Regions from separate parts of the Cronobacter dublinensis subsp. dublinensis LMG 23823 genome, predicted to be linked through region 1. Evidence: riboswitches for the same ligand, from Rfam matches in the RefSeq annotation. Region 1 holds a riboswitch; each other region holds the start of a gene.
The links. A riboswitch is a leader RNA that binds a small molecule or an ion and turns the genes downstream of it on or off. The one in region 1 is predicted to bind thiamine pyrophosphate.

Region 1 (7,377 bases):
TTGAGACGTCTTGCAGGCGTAAGGAACCACAACATGGGGCGCATCCTTTCGTTTGGGGCGGGCGGAAAAGTGTTCATGATAGACGAAAAAAGCCAGCAGTAGCACACTGCTGGCAGGTGAAAAGCACCAATACTCAGTTACACGTGATGTCCGCTTAGCGGCGCTTAAACGTCACCGGGAAAGTCGCTTCCCACTGCATCACTTCATTCAGCATGTGTTGCGGCGCCCTGCTGCTCAGGCGGGCCAGCCATGAGCCGGAAAGACGCTGCGTTACGCTAAAATACCGTTGATAAAACCTGCCAGTTGACGACGTTTTCATAAGCACCTCCGCTTTCATCGAAGAGAAGTATTGCCGTAATATAGGGAATATTAAATTGATGAGTTTCCCGCAGGAGTTCCCCTTTTATGCCTTCAGGTCGTCTGCAACAGCAATTCATCCGCCTGTGGCAATGCTGCGACGGCAAGCCGCAGGAAACCACGCTCAATGAACTGGCGGATCTGCTTAACTGCTCGCGCCGCCATATGCGTACGCTGCTGAATGCGATGCAGGCGCGCGGCTGGCTGACGTGGGAGGCTGAAGCCGGACGCGGCAAGCGCTCCAGACTGCGTTTTCTCTATACCGGGCTCGCGCTTCAGCAGCAGCGGGCGGAAGATCTGCTGGAGCAGGACAGGATCGATCAGCTGGTGCAGATCGTCGGCGATAAATCCGCCGTGCGCCAGATGCTGCTCTCGCATCTTGGCCGCAGCTTCCGGCAGGGGCGTCATATCCTGCGCGTGCTTTACTATCGGCCGCTGCAAAACCTGCTGCCCGGCAGCGCGCTGCGCCGCTCAGAAACCCATATCGCCCGGCAAATCTTCAGCGGGCTGACGCGCATAAACGAGGAAAACGGGGAACTGGAAGCGGATATCGCTCATCACTGGCAGCAGATTTCCCCTTTTCACTGGCGCTTTTTCTTACGCCCCGGCATTCATTTTCATCATGGCCGCGAGCTCGACATGCTCGATGTCATCAGCTCGCTGCAACGTATCTGCGCCCTGCCGCTGTACGCCCATATCCATCAGGTCGTCTCTCCCACCGCCTGGACGCTCGATATTCACCTGAGCGAGCCGGATGACTGGCTGCCGTGGCTGCTCGGCAGCGTGCCGGCGATGATCCTCCCGCGCGAATGGCCGGATTTGCCCAAATTCGCCAGCCAGCCGGTCGGCACCGGCCCCTACGCGGTGGTGCGCAATAACAGCACGCAGCTGAAAATTCACGCCTTCGACGACTACTTCGGCTACCGGGCGCTTATCGACGAAGTGAATTTCTGGGTGCTGCCGGATATCGGCGAAGAGTTAAGCTGCGCCGTGCAGCTCGAAGGCCCGACGCGCGAGCCTGAAGAGAAAGCCGTCGAAAGCCGGCTCGAAGAGGGCTGTTACTACCTGCTGTTTGATTCCCGCTCGCGCGTCGGGGCCATGCCGCAGGTCAGGCGCTGGATAAGCCATCTGTTCACGCCCGCGCGCCTCTTGCACCACGCCGCGCCACAGTATCAGCGCATCTGGTTCCCGGCCTATGGCCTGCTGCCGCGCTGGCACCACGCGCCGCAAATTCTGGAGGCCCAAAAGCCCGCCGGGCTGGAGCGCCTGACGCTCACCTTCTATGGCGATCATAATGAGAACCAAATTATCGGCGCGCTTTTACGCGATATCCTGGCGCAGGAGCAGGTCGAGCTGGAGCTGCGTGAAGTGAGCTATGAGGAGTGGTATCAGGGCGAAATAACCAGCGATTTGTGGCTAAACAGCGCCAACTTCACGCTGCCGCTCGATTTCTCGCTGTTTGCGCAGCTGTGCGAAGTGCCGCTCATCCAGCGCTGTATCCCGCTCGACTGGCAGGGCGACGCGCAGCGCTGGCGCACCGGCGCGCTCAATCTGCCGCAGTGGTGCCGCACCATGCTGGAGCGGCAGGATATCTTACCGCTTATCCACCACTGGCTGATGTTGCAGGGCCAGCGCAGCATGCGCGGCGTGAGGATGAACACCCTCGGCTGGTTTGATTTTAAATCCGCCTGGTTCGCGCCACCCGAGCCGTAACCCTTTCGCAACATTACGCAAATCATTACAATGGGCCGTTCTCAACGGGGTGCCGCCGGAAAACCGGCGCGCTGAGATAATACCCGTCGAACCTGATCCGGATAACGCCGGCGAAGGGATTTGAGGCTACCGCTCAAAATCCTTTGCCCCCATTTGATAAAGGTGCAAAGTGTTAAAAAAACTGCTTCCGCTGCTGGCGCTGGTCGCCGTCCCGGCTTTTGCCAAACCTGTACTGACCGTCTACACCTACGATTCCTTCTCCTCCGAATGGGGCCCTGGCCCGAAAATCAAAACCGCTTTTGAGGCGCAGTGCGGCTGCGAGCTGAAATACGTGGCGCTGGAAGATGGCGTCTCGCTGCTCAACCGCCTGCGCATGGAAGGCAAAAACAGCAAAGCCGATGTGGTGCTGGGGCTTGATAACAACCTGCTGCAGGCCGCGACCGCCACCGGGTTGTTCGCGAAAAGTGGCGTCCCGGCAGACGCGGTCACTGTGCCTGGCGGCTGGAGTAACGACACGTTCGTGCCGTTCGACTATGGCTGGTTCGCCTTCGTCTATGACAAAAACAAGCTGAAAAACCCGCCGAAAAGCCTGAAAGAACTGGTGGAGAGCGACCAGAAATGGCGCGTCATTTATGAAGATCCTCGCACCAGCACGCCAGGGCTTGGCCTGCTGCTCTGGATGCAGAAAGTCTATGGCGACAAAACGGCGGACGCGTGGCAGAAACTCGCGGCGAAAACCGTCACCGTCACGAAGGGCTGGAGCGAAGCCTACGGCCTGTTCCTGAAAGGCGAAGGCGATCTGGTGCTGAGCTACACCACCTCGCCGGCCTACCACATTATCGAAGAGAAAAAAGAGAACTACGCCGCCGCGAACTTTAGCGAAGGCCACTATTTGCAGGTGGAAGTCGCCGGGCGCACCGCCGCCAGCAAACAGCCGGAACTGGCGGAAAAATTCCTCAAATTTATGGTGTCGCCTGCGTTCCAGAATGCGATCCCGACCGGCAACTGGATGTATCCGGTCGCGGGTGTCGCGCTGCCGGAGGGCTTCAACGCGCTGACGAAACCGCACACCTCGCTACAATTCACCGCTGAGGATGTGGCCGCGCAGCGCGCGCAATGGACGAGCGAATGGCAACGCGCCGTGAGCCGCTGATCCCAGGCTGGCTCTGGCCGGGCCTCATCGCCGCCCTGCTGATGGCAGCGGTGGCGCTGGCGGCCTTCGCGGCGCTCTGGACGCACGCGCCGCACACCGATGCCCGCGCCCTGCTGAACGACAGCTACCTGTGGCATGTGGTGCGCTTCTCCTTCTGGCAGGCGTTTCTCTCGGCCCTGATCTCCGTCGTGCCTGCCATTCCTCTTGCCCGCGCGCTCTACCGCCGTCGCTTTCCGGGGCGGCGAACGCTGCTGCGCCTGTGCGCCATGACGCTTATCCTGCCCGTGCTGGTGGCGATTTTCGGCCTGCTCAGCGTTTACGGGCGCAGCGGCTGGCTTGCCGCCCTCTGCGCGGCGCTCGGCATCGAATGGTCTTTTTCGCCCTACGGCTTACAGGGCATTCTGCTGGCGCACCTCTTTTTTAATATGCCGATGGCGACCCGTCTGCTGTACCAGACCCTGACGCAGATCCCCGGCGAACAGCGCCAGCTGGCCGCGCAGCTGGGCATGCGCGGCTGGGATTTCTTCCGACTGGTGGAGTGGCCCTGGCTGCGCCGCCAAATCCCACCGGTGGCCGCGCTCATTTTTATGCTGTGCTTTGCAAGCTTCGCCACGGTGCTGGCGCTCGGCGGCGGGCCGCAAGCCACCACCATTGAGCTTGCCATCTATCAGGCGCTGAGCTACGACTACGATCCGGGCCGGGCCGCGCTGCTGGCGTTGATTCAGATGGGCTGCTGTCTGTCGCTTATTCTGCTTAGTCAACGGCTTAGCAAAGCGATTCCGGTCGGCGCGACGCTGGTGCGCGGCTGGCGCAACCCGGAAGATTCGTGGCGCAGCAAACTGACTGACGGCCTGTTGATTGCCGCCGCGCTGCTGCTGCTGCTGCCGCCGCTGCTGGCGGTGCTGGTAGATGGCCTGAGCGGCGACATTCGCCACGCGCTCGCCGACCCGGCCTTGTGGCGCGCGCTCTGGACATCATTGCGCATCGCGCTTGCCGCAGGCCTGCTGTGCGTTATCCTGACCATGATGCTGCTCTGGAGCATCCGCGAGCTCCACCTGCGACACCGCCGTCTTGCGGGGCAAAGCCTGGAGCTCTGCGGCGTGCTGATCCTCGCCATGCCGGGCATCGTGCTCGCGACCGGCTTTTTCCTGCTGCTGAACGCCACCATCGGCCTGCCGGAGCGCGCCGACGCGATAGTGATTTTCACCAACGCGCTGATGGCTATCCCTTACGCGCTGAAAGTGCTGGATAACCCGATGCGTGACATCGCCGCACGTTACGGCGCGCTCTGCGCGTCGCTTGAGATTCGCGGCCTGAACCGGCTGCGACTGGTGGAGGCGCGCGCGCTGCGCGTACCGCTCGCGCAGGCGATGGCGTTCGCCTGCGTGCTGTCGATTGGCGATTTCGGCGTGGTGGCCCTGTTCGGCAATGAGGATTTCCGCACGTTGCCGTTTTACCTCTACCAGCAGATTGGCGCTTATCGCAGCGATGCGGGCGCGGTGACGGCGCTGCTGCTGCTCATGCTCTGTTTTCTGCTGTTCACCTTGATTGAAAAACTTCCGGGGCGCCATGCTGACACTGACTGATCTCACCTGGCTGTATCACCATCTGCCGATGCGCTTTACGCTCGACGTGCGCGAGACCGAGCGGATAGCGGTGCTGGGGCCAAGCGGCGCGGGCAAAAGCACGCTGCTCAACCTGATTGCCGGGTTTCTCGCCCCCGCGAGCGGCACGCTGCGCCTCGCGGGCGAAGATCATACCCACACGCCGCCGTCACAGCGCCCGGTGTCGATGCTGTTTCAGGAAAATAATCTGTTTAATCATCTGACGGTGCGCCAGAACATTAGCCTCGGGCTGTCGCCCGGCCTGCGCCTGAACGCGCAGCAGAAGCGTCAGGTGGAAGAGATGGCGGGTAAAATGGCGATTGGCGATCTGCTGGAGCGGCTGCCCACGGCGCTCTCCGGCGGCCAGCGTCAGCGGGTCGCGCTGGCGCGGTGTCTGGTGCGCCAGCGCCCGATTCTGCTGCTCGACGAGCCGTTTTCCGCGCTCGACCCGGCGCTGCGTCAGGAGATGCTGACGCTGCTGGAGCAACTCTGCGAGGAAGATGGCACAACGCTTCTGATGGTCTCACACAGCGTGGAGGACGCGGCGCGCATCGCCCCGCGCAGTCTGGTGGTCGTGGAAGGCAGAATCGTCTGGGACGGCCCCACCGCGCAACTGCTGAGCGGCGAGGCCAGCGCCTCAGCGCTGCTCGGCATTGCGCCTCACTGAGCGCCGGTGACTACTTTCCAGAGGATCGCGCGATAGACCGGCATCAGCGGATGGCTCTGAATTGCAAACAGCGCCACACCCGCCGCCACCGCCACGCCGGGCGCCAGCCAGTGCAGGCGCGCGCGCGGCAGATAGCGCGTGAGGCGGTCTTCGGTTTTGCCGCTGCGCCACCAGCGCCACAGCAGCCACGCGGCCAGCCATATCAGCAGCGCCACCCCGCCTAACAGCCATTTAAACGCGGCGCTTTTCATCTCCGGCGGAATGTCGATAGCGGCCCCTGCCAGGATACCCGGCAGGAAATAGAACGGCGGCCAGAGCAGGCAGCCGAGAAGATTCGGCACCAGGAATTTACGCACCGGTAGATCGAGCATGCCCGCCACCATCGGCACCAGCGGGCGCGTCGGCCCGACGAATCGTCCGACGAGAATGGTAAAGAGGCTATGCTGATGCAGCGCGTGTTCAGTTTTATCGAGCAGCGCCTTGTGTTTTTTCAGGAATGACCAGCGATGCAGCGGCTTTTTAAAACGCCAGCCGAGCCAGAACGAGATCCAGTCGCCGAGGAGGCAGCCGATAATTCCCACCGCCCAGGCCTGGTAGAAATTCACCTCGCCGCTGCCGATGAGCGCGCCGAGCGCCGCCATCAGCACGGTGCCAGGCAGCAGCAGCCCGACCAGCGCCAGAGATTCGAGGAACGCTACCAGCGCAATGGCAATCAGCGAATACGCCACTGACTGAGTGATAAAGTGTTCCAGCAAAGCTTCCATAACGCATCCGGTAAAGTGACGAAGAGAGGATTCTCCTGAGCGCCATGTCCTGCGTCAAGACATCCTTCTTTAACCATACTTTACTTTACCAGGCATGACACAACGCCCGCCCTGCCTTACTCACATCCGGCGCGGAATTCGCTCGGGCTCGCCCCGGTGCATTTTTTAAAGACGCGCGAGAAATAGAGCTGATCTTCAAACCCGACATTGCGTCCGACACTCGCAATCGGCATACGCGTGGTGCTGAGCAGCAGCTTCGCCTGGCTGATGCGCTGATCCTCGCGCCAGCTCAGCACGCTGACGCCCAGCTGCTGGCGGAAGAGATGCGACAGGCGCGACGGCGACAGACAGACGTGCTGCGCGACGCTTGCGATATCAAAATGGCTGTCGGCCAGATGATCGCTGATGTACTGACAGGCGTCGCGCACCCGGCTGTCGAGCGGCGCCTTCAGCGATTCGCTGATAGCCTCGACGCGGCGCAGCAGCAGTTGCTCCAGCAGGTTGATAGCCAGCAGCTCGGCATAGCGCCCCGGCCCCTGAGCGGCGTCGATGATCGCCTGAAACAGCGCCGAGAACTGCTCGTGATGCGCTTCATCGGGGCGATAAAACCCGGTCTGGCCGAAAATCGCCGGCCAGTTCAGCCATTCATGCCAGTAGGCGCGCGGGCGGAAGTAGACCCACTGGTGATACCACTCTTTCGCCTCCGGGCTGCGGCCATAGTGATGCACTTCGCCAGGCGGGAAGAGCAGCATATCGCCGGGGCGGCAGAGAAATTCCTTACCCTGATTTTTCACCACGCCTTCGCCGCGCACCGTCAGGTTGAGAATAAAGCCTTTCATACCGAGCGGCCGGTCGATAAAGAAATCGAGATAGCTGTCGGACTCAATCGGCGTCAGTCCGGCCACCAGGTGGGCGTTGAACGAGTAACCGGGCAGCAGAGGATCGTTTTGCGTTTCAGCCATTTTCACGGCGCTCCGAAGCGAGAGTGAAGAAACCATTTGTCCATATCGTTATTTTAGCCGCAACCGGCAGGTACGGGGGCGCGCTTCAGGGCGACGCCCGCAGCTTAAGCCCGCTTTATTACAGAAAATAACCTGTATTGCCGTCGCTGTCAGGCTT
Region 2 (7,377 bases), 2.2 Mb from region 1:
AGGCGGCGACGGCACGATTAACGAAGTGGCGGCGGCGCTGGCGGCGGTCGCTGAAGAGAAACGTCCGGCGCTCGGCCTGGTGCCGCTCGGCACCGCCAATGATTTTGCGACAAGCGTCGGCGTGCCGGACGATATCGAACTGGCGCTAAAGCTTGCGGTCGAGGGCCGCGCGGTGCCTGTTGATATTGCTCAGGTGAATGATAAAGCCTGGTTTATCAACATGGCGACGGGCGGGTTTGGCACCCGCATTACCACCGAAACGCCGGAGCGGCTGAAGGCGGCGCTTGGCGGCGTGTCGTATCTCATCCACGGCCTGATGCGTATGGACACCCTGAAAGCGGACCGCTGCGAAATTCGCGGCGAGAATTTTCACTGGCAGGGCGACGCGCTGGTTATCGGCATCGGTAACGGGCGTCAGGCGGGCGGTGGGCAGGAGCTGTGCCCTGGGGCGCTGATTAACGATGGCCTGCTGCAGCTGCGTATTTTCACCGGCGAAGAGCTGCTACCGGCGCTCTTTACCACGCTGACGCAGCCGGAAGAGAGTCCGAATATTATCGACGGCGCGTCGGCCTGGTTTGAGATAACGGCGCCGCACGACATCACGTTTAACCTCGACGGCGAGCCACTGAGCGGCCAGCAGTTCCGTATTGTTATCAAGCCCGGCGCGCTACATTGCCGCCTGCCGCCGGATTGTCCGCTGTTGAAATAAGCCGATGTGGCGAGTGCCCGGTGATTTTGATGGCGGGTGCGCTTCGCTTACCCGCCCTACAGAAATATTTAATGTTGTAGGGTGGGTAAGCAACGCGCACCCACCATTAAGGCATTCAATGTCTCTTTTGTTTGCAGGGTGGGTAAGTAACGCACACCCGCCATTTCCGGCCCTACCCTTTGCGCCAACAAAAAACGCGCCCGCAGGCGCGTTTTCGCATAACGTCACCGCCGTCAGGCGATGGTTACACGCTTATCCAGGTAGACGTCCTGCACCGCGTTAATCAGCTTCACGCCGTCGGCCATCGTTTTCTTAAACGCCTTACGACCCAGGATAAGCCCCATGCCGCCCGCGCGTTTGTTGATAACCGCTGTGCGTACCGCGTCGGTGAGATCCGCCTCGCCGCCGGACGCGCCGCCCGAGTTGATTAGCCCCGCGCGGCCCATATAGCAGTTCGCCAGCTGGTAGCGCACCAGATCGATAGGGTTATCGGTGGTCAGCTTGCTGTAGACGCGATCGTCGGTATAGCCGAATTTCAGCGCGCTGTAGCCGCCGTTGTTCTCCGCCATCTTCTGCTTCACGATATCCGCGCCGATGGTCGCCGCGAGATGGTTGGCCTGCCCGGTCAGGTCGGCGCTTGCGTGGTAATCAACGCCATCTTTCTTAAAGCCGCTGTTACGCAGATACGCCCACAGCACCGTCACCATGCCAAGCTCATGCGCGCGCTCAAACGCGGCAGAAATCTCTTCAATCTGGCGGCGCGACTCTTCGGAGCCGAAATAAATCGTCGCCCCGACCGCCACCGCGCCCATATTGAACGCCTGCTCGACGCTCGCATACAGCGTCTGGTCGTATTGCGTCGGGTAGCTCAGGGTTTCGTTATGGTTAATCTTCACCAGGAAAGGAATGCGGTGCGCGTAGCGGCGCGACACCGACGCCAGCACGCCGTAGGTGGAGGCCACGCAGTTGCAGCCCGCTTCAATTGCCAGCTCGACAATATTTTTGGGGTCGAAATACATAGGGTTCGCGGCAAACGACGCGCCCGCTGAATGCTCGACGCCCTGGTCCACCGGCAGAATGGAGAGATATCCGGTGCCCGCGAGGCGTCCGGTGTTGTAAAGGGTCTGCATATTTCGCAGCACCGCGGGCGGACGGTTGTTGTCGATCATCACGCGATCGACATAATCCGGCCCTGGCAGATAGAGCTGGTCGGAGGAAATGGTCGTACAGCGGTGCTGTAACAGGCTATCGGCATCGTTGCCGAGCAACTGCGCAATATCAGTCATCATACGCTCCCATCATTGTCGGCGGACGACGCCCGCCGGACGAAAAGATCCTTACCTACCCGCTGAACGGGCTGTCTAATCCTGGTACCAAATAGCACAGATTACCAGACCCGACCGCATTTTCAGCTAATTCTGCTGGCACGGTTCACCACCATGCATGAAAATGATGGACAGGCCCGATCCCCTCCCCCACCTCCAGACTATCCGCCTGTTGCAGCGCTTTTGTCAGCCACGCCTTCGCCGCCGTCACGGTTTGCACCCAGTCACCGTGGCGCGGCCAGAGCGCGGCCAGCGCGCTGGAGAGCGTGCAGCCGGTGCCGTGCGTGTTTTTCGTTATCACGCGCGGCGCGGTAAAACGTGTGGCGCCATCGCGAGTAAAGAGCCAGTCCGGGCTTTCGTCATCAATGAGATGGCCGCCCTTCATCAGCACCGCGCCGCAGCCGAGCGCCAGCAACGCCTCGCCCTGCTGGCGCATCTCCGCCTCGCTGCGGGCGTGAGACGTTTCCAGCAGCGCCGCCGCCTCCGGGAGGTTCGGCGTGATAATCGCCACCTGCGGCAGCAACCGCTCGCGCAGCGTGCGCACCGCCGACGGGCTCAGTAACGGATCGCCGCTTTTCGCGAGCATCACGGTATCCAGCACGATATTGCGCACCCGGTAGTGTGAGAGCCGCTCCGCCACCGCCTCGACCACATCGGTTTCGGCCAGCATGCCGATTTTGGTGGTGTCGATGCGCACGTCGCTTAATACCGAATCGAGCTGGGCGGCGACAAACGACGGCTCGACGCGATACACCGACTGAACGCCGCGCGTATTCTGCGCCACCAGCGCGGTGATAACCGACGTGCCATAAGCGCCAAGCGCCGAAAAGGTTTTCAGATCCGCCTGGATACCCGCGCCGCCGCTCGGGTCGGTGCCGGCGATGGTGAGGGCGTTAATGCGCTGCATGTTGGCCTCCGAACGCCTGCGCATGCAGGCAGTCGAGTAACGCAGGGGCGAAACTGCCCGGCCCTGACGAGACGGCGAGCGCCTGTTCGCCCGCGCGCTTCATCAGCCAGCAGGCCGTCGCGACATTCTCCAGACGATCGCCTGGCAGCGCGCAGCAAGCGGCCACTACTGCCGAGAGCGCGCACCCGGTGCCGACCACGCGCGTAAGCATTGCGGTGCCGCCGTCGACCGCCAGCGTGCGTTCGCCATCGGTGATGTAATCGACCTCGCCGGTTACCGCGACGACGGCGCCGCTGCGACGCGCCAGCAAAGCCGCGGCCTCGCGGGCGTGATGCGCGCTCGCGATGGCGTCAACGCCGCGTCCGCCGCCGCTTTCGCCTGCCAGCGCGAGAATTTCAGATGCATTGGCGCGGATAGCCGCAGGCCGGAGCGCCAGAATCTCATGGGCAAAGCCGGTACGCAGCGTCAGCGCGCCGACCGCGACCGGGTCGAGCGTCCAGGGCTTGCCCGCCGCACGGGCGCTGTCGATAGCCGCGCGCATCGCCAACTGCTGCGGGCGCGTGAGCGTGCCTAAATTAATCAACAGGGCATCGGCAATGGTCGCGAACTGCGCGGCTTCGTCGGCATCGACCACCATCGCGGGCGAAGCGCCCAGCGCGAGCAGCACATTGGCCGTGAAATTTTGCACCACATCGTTGGTGATGCAGTGCACCAGCGGGGCGTGACGACGAAGTTGAGTGACAACAGGCGCGGCATGGGTGCCGCAAAGCAGGTCAGAAGACATGGTTCTCTCCTGCCAGGCGCGAAGACGGGATACCGGACAGGCATCTGACTTCCCTACGCTGGCATTATCCAGATCAGGTAATACGGGTATTTCTCAGCCTTCGCAAGGAAGGGCACCCCGAGTCATCAGTAAATACATTTACCGCTGCCAGAGTAGGACAAACGGATGAGGGAGGCAAGGGGGAGTGAGGCTGTCGTTCTTTCTGCGTGTTAAATAAAAAATGAAATTAACATTCAATAAGCTGCCACTTAACAAATGAAATTAATAACATCATTCATCTAGTTAATTACATTTAAAATTTATAACTCGTGTCGCAGTAGTTTGGCAGGATAAAATGGTTACGTCGCGCATTCGCTATTATTACCTTGATCGTGTTTTAGCATAATACTTGCGTAACACTGGACAACGCATTATCTGGAGCACCACAAAATAATTTATACATCGATATACCTCCAGCCGTACGCTTATTCGAGACACCAGCAAGCCTGAATTTTCCATTAGATTATTTTTCGTCCAATAATAAGGGGCATAGTAAACCACTACAGCAAAATAAATTTTCACCAACAAAGTCAAAGAGAAAGCTTTTTATCGGCCCTGGTCTGATAAATTGTGATGAGTACTCTGTCAGGTTTAACGGATATTTAACGCTTTCCAGGGAGTTTTGACCTCTGTGCTTAAGTTATGTCCTGTAAACTCACTCGAGCGCAGCTTGAGGATTGCAGGAGAGAACGCTGCCCATTAGAAACTGCAACCTGCGCCACCATCAAATCCGCCCTGCGCCGATTGCTATCCGCTTCATTTTTTTATACATAATTAGCCTTGCCCGACTGGCGATGGCGCTGGAAGATAGCGGCCTGACGGTAACGGAAATCAATGGGGCACAGCGCCCTGACATGTGGAGAAGGTATGTTGAAAACCAGAATGATCGTAGCGGGAGTGCTGTTGATGTCGGTGGCCTCTGCATTCGCCGCAGACGGTGTAAAACCCAAAACCATCGACGGCTATGAGGTAAAAGAGTTTATCTCCGACTCGCGCAAATTTACCGTTGGCGATGTCGTGCCGGACCTCTACCGGACCGAAGAGTACAACATCAAACAGTGGCAAATCCGTAACCTGCCTGCCCCGGAAGCGGGCACCCACTGGACCTACATGGGCGGCTACTACGTGCTTATCACCGACGCCGAAGGCAAAGTCGTGCGCGCCATGAACGGCGACATCTTCTATCACCGCTAATATCCGCGCCTGAAACGCTTCCAGGGTTTCAGGCGCTTCCTTCTTCTCACGAATGCCGACGCACCGCACACCCCTTAATGCTGGGAGTGGCGAAAAAGCACGCTGCTCGCTACACTCGCTTCATCCATTAACCTGATGAATATATAAGGAGGACTCTTATGCTGTGCTGTGAATTGTTTGACTATTCACATCATTTTGGCGATCGCCAGAGCTCAGGCATTACCGGTATCGTGCTGCGATAACTGGACCCTGAGCGAAGATCCCATCATCTAATCCCTTCCCAGGGCTTACCGGATTATCGTCAGCGATGTTTGACGAGGCGTTTGTGCGCCTGAAAATTCTGAGTAAGCGATGAGCACATTACTGACTGCGCAATCTTTGCGTATTGATTCTCCGTTCGGCCCGGTGCTGGACACCCTCTCTTTCACCCTGAAAAAAGGCGACCGCGTCGGGCTTATCGGCCATAACGGCTGTGGAAAAAGCACGCTGTTGAAGGCGCTTGATGGCACGATTTCGCCTGCTGAGGGCGTGGTGACGCGCGCGGCGCGCTGCCTGCTGGCACGGGTGGAGCAGCACCTGCCCGACGCGCTGCATCATCAGACCCTGCTGGAGGCCCTGCTGGCGCGGCTGCCTGAAGCCGAGCGGGAAAGTCACGCCTGGCGGGCGCAGGCGCTGCTGGCCAGCATGGGCTTTGCCGAATCGGCCTGGACGCTGACCGCCGGGTCGCTGAGCGGCGGCCAGCATACCCGGCTGCTGCTGGCGCGCGCGCTGATTGTCTCGCCCGATCTGCTGTTGCTCGACGAGCCAGGTAACCATCTCGATCTGCCTACCCTGCTGTGGCTGGAGCAGTTTCTGGCGCGCTGGAACGGCAGCTTTATTCTGGTCTCCCACGACAGTGCGCTGCTGGACAGCGTCACCAACCGCACCTGGGTGTTGCGCGACGGCAAGCTGCAGGCGTTCGATCTGCCCTGCACGGCCGCACGGGCGGCGCTCTCGGCGCGTGACGACAGCGACGCGCTGCGCCGTAAAGCCGAGCAAAAAGAGATAGATCGCGTCACGGCAAGCGCGAAACGGCTCGCCACCTGGGGCCAGGTGTACGACAACGAAGATCTCGCCCGCAAGGCCAAACAGATGGAAAAACAGGTCGCGCGCCTTAAGGAGGAGCAAACCGAACTGGCGCAGGGCAGCCGCTGGCAGCTGACGCTTGCTGGCGACGCGCTGGCGGCGGACCGTCTGCTGGAGATGGAAAACCTGGCGGTCAGCGCCGCGCCTGGCGCGCCGACACTCTTCACCCTGCCGCTGTCGCGGCTTAAAAGCGGCGATCGCGTAGCGCTGCTCGGCCATAACGGCTGCGGTAAATCGTCGCTGCTGCGCCTGCTGTGGCGGCAGTGGGAGGCGCAGGCGACCACGCCTGGCGTCACGTTTCATCCGCGCGTGTCGCTCGGGTATTACGACCAGTCGCTGCATCAGTTGCCTGACGATGCCACGCTGCTGGAGGCGCTGGAGCCGTTCGCCCCTGAACTGCAAACGCGCAAGCTGGCGCTTATCAGCGCCGGTTTTCCGTGGGCGCGGCACGGGCAGCGGGTCGATACGCTCAGCGGCGGCGAGCGTTCGCGCCTGCTGTTTGTCGGCCTGTCGCTCGCGCGCTATTCGCTGCTGATGCTCGACGAGCCGACCAACCATCTGGATATGGAAGGCAAAGAGGCGCTGGCGCAGACGCTGCAAGCGTTCGAGGGCGGGCTGTTGCTGGTGACGCACGACAGAACGCTGATGGAGACGAGCTGCAATCGCTTCTGGCTCGTGGAGGATGGCGTTCTCAGCGAATGGCATAACCTGGAAGCGCTGCTGGCGCGACTGCGCGAAGCGCCTGCGGCGGCCACATCAGCAGCCTCTGCCAGTGAGAGCCCGGCCCCGCAAGCGACCGCGCCTGAGCATGAAACCCATCTGCTGGAACGGCTGGTGGCGCTTGAGACCCGGCTTAACGCCGATCTCGAACGCAAGCCGCGCCATCAGAAACCGGCCTTACAGGCGCAGTGGCGGGAGGAGATAGCGCATATCAGCGCCGCGCTGGGGCTGGAATAAACCAAAAAGCCGCCCTGACAGGCGGCTTTTTTATAGCGTATACGCAGACGATCAGGCCGAGAGGCGGAACTTTTGCACGGTGCTTTGCAGCTCTTCGGTCTGACGCTCCAGCGCGGCGGCGGCGGCGGAGACCTGCTCCACCAGCGAGGCGTTCTGCTGGGTGACGGTGTCCATCTGCGTGATGGCAAGCCCTACCTGCGAGATCCCCTTGCTCTGCTCTTCCGAGGCCGAGGCAATCTGTTTGATGATCGTGCTGACGTTCGAGACGCCGCGATAGATTTCCGACATGGAATCGCCCGCCGCGTTGACCAGCTCCGAGCCTTTGTCGATACGCTCG
Region 3 (7,377 bases), 400 kb from region 1:
AACGCCAGCTAAACAAAAGGGGCGATTTCGCCCCTTCGTTAAAACCTTTCACTGCCACGCGGTTTATTTAACAGCGTCTTTCAGTGCTTTGCCAGAAACGAAAGCCGGCACGTTAGCTGCAGCGATTTTGATTTCTTTACCGGTCTGCGGGTTGCGGCCAGTACGCTCAGCGCGGTGGTTCACTTTGAAGGTACCGAAACCAACCAGCTGTACAGCATCGCCTTCTTTCAGAGACTCAGTAATCGCAGCCAGAGTGGATTCCAGAGCAGCTTTCGCTTGCGCTTTAGACAGGTCAGCCTTGTCTGCAATTACATCAATCAGTTGAGTCTTGTTCATAAGTTATCCTTACAATGTGTTTATCGCTTGCTAAGCATCGAGTGCGACGGAAATGCCTTGAAAGCACTCTCCTGCATACACGCACCGATAGCCACTTTTTTTCGCCTCCCAAATGTAGACCAGACGGGGGGCTAATTGGAAGCCTTCAGGTGAGACAAAACAGGCTGTAAATCACGTTTTATTGTCTCATTGCTGCAAATTTATACCGATATTACTGGTTCCATCCTCGCGCAGGTCTGCGCGTAAGCCTTTTATCAGCTCAATATCGCGTTCTTCGCAGGCGGCCAGCAGACGGAAAATTTCCCACTGGATATCCCATTCCTGCTCGACGGCCGGGTTCGCTTTCAGCTCATCATCGGTCATTTCGCGGCCCGCCTGGGTCATCTCCAGCATCGCCACGGTCGTAATGGACGTCTCGCTGACTTCAATCGCGTGCTCCAGCGTCTCGCCGCTCAGGCGCGAGTGGATAAGCTCGCTCAGCGCCACGCAGGCGTCGATGGCCGGATAAACGCCGTACAGATCGTAATCCTCCGCCACCGGAATCGCCTCTTCGAGCTTTTCGAGCTGGTTGTCGAAATTCACTTTGGCGTCTTTGACCGTCAGCGTTTCCCAGACGAGATCGAGAATGCGGCGGTAGAGCTGCGCATCGCCGAAGCCGGTCTGCTGGCAGAACATGGCGTAGTTCGGATACATCCGCTCGCACAGCGAGGCCATAAAGGTCTCGTGCTGCCAGGATTCCAGCTTTTCCAGCCGCAGATGAATAGGGTTTTGTAACATAGTGGCGTCTCACAAACCGAAAATTAGCGGCAGTGTACCTGAATCACCCCTGAATTTCCTGCCATCGTAGAAAGGCAGGACGACCCGATGCGACGGCGTCTGCCCAGCGCGTCGGCTCCGGCAGCCGGTAGCCTTTGGTGCAGCGCTGTACCCAGCCGAGCGCCGTGTCGATGCTGACGCGATGCCCCGTGGAGACAAACAGCGGATTGCAGCGCGCTTTACTGCGCCACACCCACGCCAGTTGCTCGCCCTTGTCCATCAGCGGTGCGACCGCGCCCGGCTCGTCGGAGAGCGGTTCAAACTTGCCGCAGAGCCGCTTTTTCGCAACGCCAATCGTCGGCACATCCACCAGCATGCCGAAGTGGCTGGCGACGCCGAGACGGCGCGGGTGCGAAATGCCGTGTCCGTCGACGAACAGCAAATCCGGCTTGGTCGACAGCATCTCCCAGGCGGCGAGCAGCGCCGGGTATTCGCGAAACGACAGAAAGCCGGGAATATACGGCATCGTGGTCGGGATACGCGCCACCTGGTACTCCACCAGCTCCAGCGAGGGGTACTTCAGCAGCACCATAGCCGCCCGCGTCACTTCACCGCCCTGTTCAAACCCGACATCCGCCCCGCCGATGAGCGTCGGCGGATCTTCATTTAACCGATCCTCGCGGACCACATTTGATGCCAGTTCGATTTGTTGTGCGCGAAGCGTCGCGAGATCCATAGTGACTCCTTACAGATGATAAGGCGCCGATAAGCGGTGAACCGCCTCGACGAAGGCCCCCGCATGTTCCGGAGGCACATCCTGATGAATGCCATGCCCCAGGTTGAACACATGGCCTTCCCCTTTACCGAAACCAGCAAGTATAGACGCCACTTCTTCTTCAATGCGGGCAGGCGCGGCGTAAAGCATCGAAGGATCCATGTTGCCCTGCAGCGCGACCTTATGCCCGACGCGACGGCGCGCATCGGCGATATCGGTCGTCCAGTCCAGCCCCAGCGCGTCGCAGCCAGTGTCTGCAATCGCCTCCAGCCACTGACCGCCGCCTTTGGTAAACAGCGTCACCGGTACGCGGCGGCCTTCGTTTTCACGCAGCAGCCCGTCGACGATTTTATGCATGTAATAGAGTGAAAACTGCTGATAGTCGCGCCCGGTCAGCACGCCGCCCCAGGTATCGAAAATCATCACCGACTGCGCGCCCGCGCGGATTTGGGCGTTCAGGTAGAGCGTGACGCTTTTCGCGAGCTTATCGAGCAGCAGATGCAGGGTTTGCGGCTCGGCGTACATCATTTTCTTGATAACGGTAAACGCTTTGCTGCTGCCGCCTTCCACCATGTAGGTGGCGAGCGTCCACGGGCTACCGGAGAAGCCAATCAGCGGCACTTCGCCTTTCAGCTCGCGGCGGATCGTGCGCACCGCATTCATCACGTAACCGAGCTCCTGCTCCGGGTCCGGCACCGGCAGCTTTTCGACGTCCGCTTTGCCTGTAATCGGCGAGGTAAAACGTGGGCCTTCACCCGCTTCAAAATAGAGTCCCAGCCCCATCGCATCCGGAATGGTCAGAATGTCCGAAAAGAGGATCGCCGCATCGAGCGGATAGCGGCGCAGCGGCTGTAGCGTCACTTCACACGCCAGCTCGGCATTTTTACAAAGCGACATAAAATCGCCCGCCTGCGCGCGGGTGGCCTTATATTCCGGCAGATAACGCCCGGCCTGACGCATCATCCACACCGGGGTGACGTCTACAGGCTGGCGTTGCAGGGCGCGCAGGTAACGATCGTTTTTCAGTTCGGTCATTTTTCTTATTCCTCAAGCGACAGGGCGCCATTGTACCACGTCATTCGTAGTCTGCCCGGCAGCGCGCCACGGTATCTTCTATCAGGCGGCGCGCCACGGTGCCCGGCGCGGGCAGCAGCGGCAGCTGGTCGTAGCGATACCAGCCCGCGTCGATGAGCTCTTTCGGATCGATTTTGATGTCGCCGCTGTCGTAGTCCGCGGTAAAGGCGGTCATCAGCGATTGCGGGAACGGCCAGGGCTGGGAGGTCACGTAGCGCAGATTTTTGACGCGAATGCTGCTCTCTTCCATCACCTCGCGCGCCACCGCCTGCTCCAGCGTTTCGCCCACCTCGACAAAACCGGCCAGCACGGTGTAGACGCCGTTGCGATGACGCGTGTGTTGCGCCAGCAAAATTTTATCCTCGCGGCGAATAGCCACAATGATGCATGGCGCAATTTGGGGGTAGTAGCGCTCGCGACAATGCCCGCAGAGCATTGCCCATTCGGTTTTACTCGGGTGCATCTCATGACCGCAGTAGCCGCAAAATTTATGCGAGCGGTAAAACTCGGCGAGCTGAACGCCCCGCCCCGCCAGCTGGAACAGCCCGGCATCAAGATCGATAAGCTGGCGCACCGAGGCCATGTCGTTATCGCGCTTCTGGAGCACCAGCCACACGGGCGCGTCTTCCCAGGTGCCAATTTGCAGCGCTTTTTCACCCGCCAGACCAAAATCCGCTGCCTGACCGTAAGGTAATTCCGCTTTTGGCAGCCATAATTTCTGTTCATGGCTGACTATCCACCAGCCATGGTCTAAATTTTCTAGAGTACGTTCCATAATTGATTGCGCTACCTCTGCGTCACTGGCACGTTATTAACATTGTTCTTACATATTTTGGGTCATTTGCGTTTTTACATCTTATATCTCATGGAGTCGATCATGCTAAACCAGCTAAAAAGTCTGACGGAACGCGTTGGTGGGAGTAATGAGTTAGTTGATCGTTGGCTTGGCGCCCGCAACCATCTGTTAGTCACCTATTACAAGATGGTCGGCATCAAACCCGGCAAGGAGCCGCTAACCGCGCTGGATGAACAGGCGCTGGACGATTTTTGTCACTGTCTGGTGGATTATCTCTCCGCCGGCCACTTTAATATTTACGAACGCGTCATCAGCGAAATGGAAGGCACCAGCCCGCTGGTCGCCGCCACGCAAATCTATCCGCAGCTGGAAGCCAACACCCAGCAAATCATGGATTTCTACGATACCCATCTGGAAAGCGCTATCGACCACGATAACTGCATGGAGTTTCAGGAAGCGCTTTCCGGCATCGGCGAGGCGCTCGCCGCCCGTTTCGCGCTGGAAGACCAGCTCATCCTGCTGGCGTTTGACAACAACCTGAGCGAAAGCGCCAATGACGAAGCCGGTCTCGCGCGTCCGGCTTGAGTTTGCACTGATTCGCGAGTAGTTTAATCACGTCCCCGCGCCTGTTGCGGGGTTTATCTTGTCGGAGTGCCCAGTGCGCGAGCACGGGCTGAGACCGTTAATTCGGGATCCGCGGAACCTGATCAGGTTAATACCTGCGAAGGGAACAAGAGTAATTCCATTATGCCCCGCTCAGGGTGCCGTCTGCCGCCCCTGAACGTCTGCAAACGCGGCGCGGGCGCATCTCCATTACTCCTCCGTTGTTCTGACAAGCCACTTCCTGACCGTTAACTGGAATGCGCTATGTCTGTATCAAACAAACCAGGCCGCCGCGAACAGCGCGCCGCCGCACAACGCTTCATCGACACGCTGGAAGGCACCGCTTTCCCCAATTCGCACCGCATCTACCTCACCGGCTCGCGCGAAGATATTCGCGTGCCGATGCGTGAAATCCGCCTGAGTCCAACGCTTACGGGCGGCACGAAAGAAAACCCGCACGTTGAACCCAACGAGCCGGTGCCGGTTTATGACACCTCTGGTCCCTATGGCGATCCGGCCGTGCGCATCGACGTACGCGAAGGGCTGGAAAAGCTGCGCAGCCGCTGGATAGACGCCCGCAACGACACCGAAACTCTGAGCGCGCGCAGCTCCGCCTATACCCGTGAGCGTCTCGCTGACGACGGGCTCGACGATCTGCGTTTTCACGGTCTGCTGACGCCGAAGCGCGCGCAGCCGGGTAAACGCGTCACGCAGCTGCACTACGCCCGCCAGGGCATCGTAACGCCGGAAATGGAGTTCATCGCCATTCGCGAAAACATGGGGCGCGAGCGCATTCGCTCCGGGGTACTGCGCCAGCAGCATCCGGGCGTTGGTTTCGGCGCGCGTCTGCCGGATAACATCACGCCGGAATTTGTGCGTGACGAAGTGGCCGCCGGGCGCGCCATTATCCCTGCTAACATCAACCACCCGGAATCGGAGCCGATGATTATCGGCCGCAACTTTCTGGTGAAGGTGAATGCGAATATCGGCAATTCGGCGGTGACGTCGTCGATTGAAGAAGAGGTTGAGAAGCTGGTCTGGGCCACCCGCTGGGGCGCCGATACGGTCATGGACCTCTCCACCGGGCGCTATATTCACGAAACCCGCGAATGGATCCTGCGCAACAGCCCGGTGCCGATCGGCACCGTCCCGATCTATCAGGCGCTGGAGAAGGCCAACGGGATCGCCGAAGATCTCAGCTGGGAGATGTTCCGCGACACGCTGCTGGAGCAGGCCGAACAGGGCGTCGATTACTTCACCATTCACGCTGGCGTGCTGCTGCGCTACGTACCGATGACCGCGAAACGCCTGACGGGTATCGTCTCGCGCGGCGGCTCGATCATGGCGAAATGGTGCCTTTCGCACCATAAAGAAAACTTTCTCTACGAACACTTCCGCGAAATCTGCGAAATTTGCGCCGCCTATGATGTGTCGCTATCGCTCGGCGACGGGCTGCGCCCGGGCTCTATCCAGGACGCCAACGACGAGGCGCAGTTCGCCGAACTCCACACGCTCGGCGAACTGACGAAAATCGCCTGGGAATATGACGTGCAGGTGATGATTGAAGGCCCCGGCCACGTGCCGATGCAGATGATCCGCCGCAACATGACTGAAGAGCTTGAGCACTGCCATGAAGCGCCCTTCTACACCCTCGGGCCGCTTACCACCGACATCGCGCCGGGCTACGATCACTTCACGTCGGGCATCGGCGCGGCGATGATAGGCTGGTTCGGCTGCGCCATGCTCTGCTACGTGACGCCAAAAGAGCACCTCGGCCTGCCGAACAAAGAAGATGTGAAGCAGGGGCTGATCACCTATAAAATCGCCGCCCATGCCGCCGACCTGGCGAAAGGGCATCCGGGCGCGCAGATCCGCGACAACGCGATGTCGAAAGCACGCTTCGAATTCCGCTGGGAAGATCAGTTCAACCTGGCGCTTGATCCTTTCACCGCCCGCGCGTATCACGACGAGACGCTGCCGCAGGAATCCGGCAAAGTGGCGCACTTCTGCTCTATGTGCGGTCCGAAATTCTGCTCGATGAAAATCACGCAGGAGGTGCGTGATTACGCCGCGCAGCAGGCCATCGATGCCGGGATGGCGGATATGTCTACCCACTTTCGCGCCCGCGGCGGCGACATCTATCTGCGTCAGGAGGAAGTGGAATGATGGAGCCGCTTTTCGCCCCTGTACCGCGCCGCCTGGGGCTTTATCCGGTAGTGGACAGCGTCGAGTGGATTGCGCGTCTGCTGGAGGCGGGCGTGCGCACGCTACAGCTGCGTATCAAAGATAAAACCGATGCCGGTGTCGAAGCGGATGTCCGCGCCGCCATCGACCTCGGAAAACGCTATCACGCCCGGCTGTTTATTAATGACTACTGGCGGCTGGCGATAAAACATCAGGCCTATGGCGTCCATCTTGGCCAGGAAGATCTGCAAACCGCCGACCTCAACGCTATCCGCGCCGCCGGGCTGCGGCTTGGCGTCTCCACCCATGACGATATGGAAATCGACGTGGCGCTTGCGGTGCGCCCCTCTTATATCGCGCTCGGCCACGTTTTCCCCACTCAGACCAAACAGATGCCCTCCGCCCCGCAAGGGCTGGCGCAACTGGCCGCACACGTGCAACGGCTCGGCGACTATCCGACCGTCGCCATCGGCGGCATCAGCCTTGCGCGCGCGCCTGCGGTGCTGAAAACGGGCGTCGGCAGCATTGCGGTGGTGAGCGCCATTACGCAGGCAGCCGACTGGCGCGCCGCGACGCAACAGTTACTGGAACTCGCGGGGGTGGGCGATGAATGACGCGGATTTTATGCGCTACAGCCGCCAGCTGCTGCTGGAGGATATCGCCATTGAAGGCCAGCAAACGCTGCTGGCGAGCCGCGTGTTGATCGTGGGCATGGGCGGGCTCGGCTCGCCCGCCGCGATGTATCTCGCAGGCGCGGGCGTTGGCACGCTATGGCTTGCCGATGACGACGCGGTACACATCAGCAATCTCCAGCGCCAGATCCTGTTTGGCGTCGGGGATATCGGGCAGCCGA

Region 2: linked by a shared signal. The riboswitch ahead of thiM (hydroxyethylthiazole kinase) and the one ahead of thiB (thiamine ABC transporter substrate binding subunit) in region 1 are both predicted to bind thiamine pyrophosphate.
Region 3: linked by a shared signal. The riboswitch ahead of thiC (phosphomethylpyrimidine synthase ThiC) and the one ahead of thiB (thiamine ABC transporter substrate binding subunit) in region 1 are both predicted to bind thiamine pyrophosphate.

Annotation. Positions count from the first base shown of each region.
Region 1 covers NZ_CP012266.1:765,201-772,577, reverse strand. Annotated here, with positions in the region: gene AFK67_RS03560 (sugar efflux transporter) at 1-35, opposite strand, end outside; gene sgrT (glucose uptake inhibitor SgrT) at 155-319, opposite strand; gene sgrR (HTH-type transcriptional regulator SgrR) at 406-2,070, shown strand; TPP riboswitch at 2,106-2,207, shown strand; gene thiB (thiamine ABC transporter substrate binding subunit) at 2,240-3,223, shown strand; gene thiP (thiamine/thiamine pyrophosphate ABC transporter permease ThiP) at 3,199-4,809, shown strand; gene thiQ (thiamine ABC transporter ATP-binding protein ThiQ) at 4,793-5,494, shown strand; gene AFK67_RS03530 (DedA family protein) at 5,488-6,258, opposite strand; gene araC (arabinose operon transcriptional regulator AraC) at 6,375-7,220, opposite strand.
Region 2 covers NZ_CP012266.1:2,919,237-2,926,613, forward strand. Annotated here, with positions in the region: gene yegS (lipid kinase YegS) at 1-709, shown strand, start outside; gene fbaB (class I fructose-bisphosphate aldolase) at 943-1,995, opposite strand; gene thiD (bifunctional hydroxymethylpyrimidine kinase/phosphomethylpyrimidine kinase) at 2,141-2,941, opposite strand; gene thiM (hydroxyethylthiazole kinase) at 2,928-3,725, opposite strand; TPP riboswitch at 3,759-3,855, opposite strand; gene AFK67_RS13390 (RcnB family protein) at 4,632-4,958, shown strand; gene AFK67_RS13395 (ABC-F family ATP-binding cassette domain-containing protein) at 5,310-7,040, shown strand; gene AFK67_RS13400 (methyl-accepting chemotaxis protein) at 7,092-7,377, opposite strand, start outside.
Region 3 covers NZ_CP012266.1:362,854-370,230, reverse strand. Annotated here, with positions in the region: gene AFK67_RS01745 (DUF1481 domain-containing protein) at 1-58, opposite strand, end outside; gene hupA (nucleoid-associated protein HU-alpha) at 64-336, opposite strand; gene AFK67_RS01735 (YjaG family protein) at 523-1,113, opposite strand; gene nfi (deoxyribonuclease V) at 1,157-1,828, opposite strand; gene hemE (uroporphyrinogen decarboxylase) at 1,838-2,902, opposite strand; gene nudC (NAD(+) diphosphatase) at 2,943-3,716, opposite strand; gene AFK67_RS01715 (Rsd/AlgQ family anti-sigma factor) at 3,819-4,322, shown strand; TPP riboswitch at 4,375-4,484, shown strand; gene thiC (phosphomethylpyrimidine synthase ThiC) at 4,605-6,506, shown strand; gene thiE (thiamine phosphate synthase) at 6,503-7,138, shown strand; gene AFK67_RS01700 (HesA/MoeB/ThiF family protein) at 7,131-7,377, shown strand, end outside.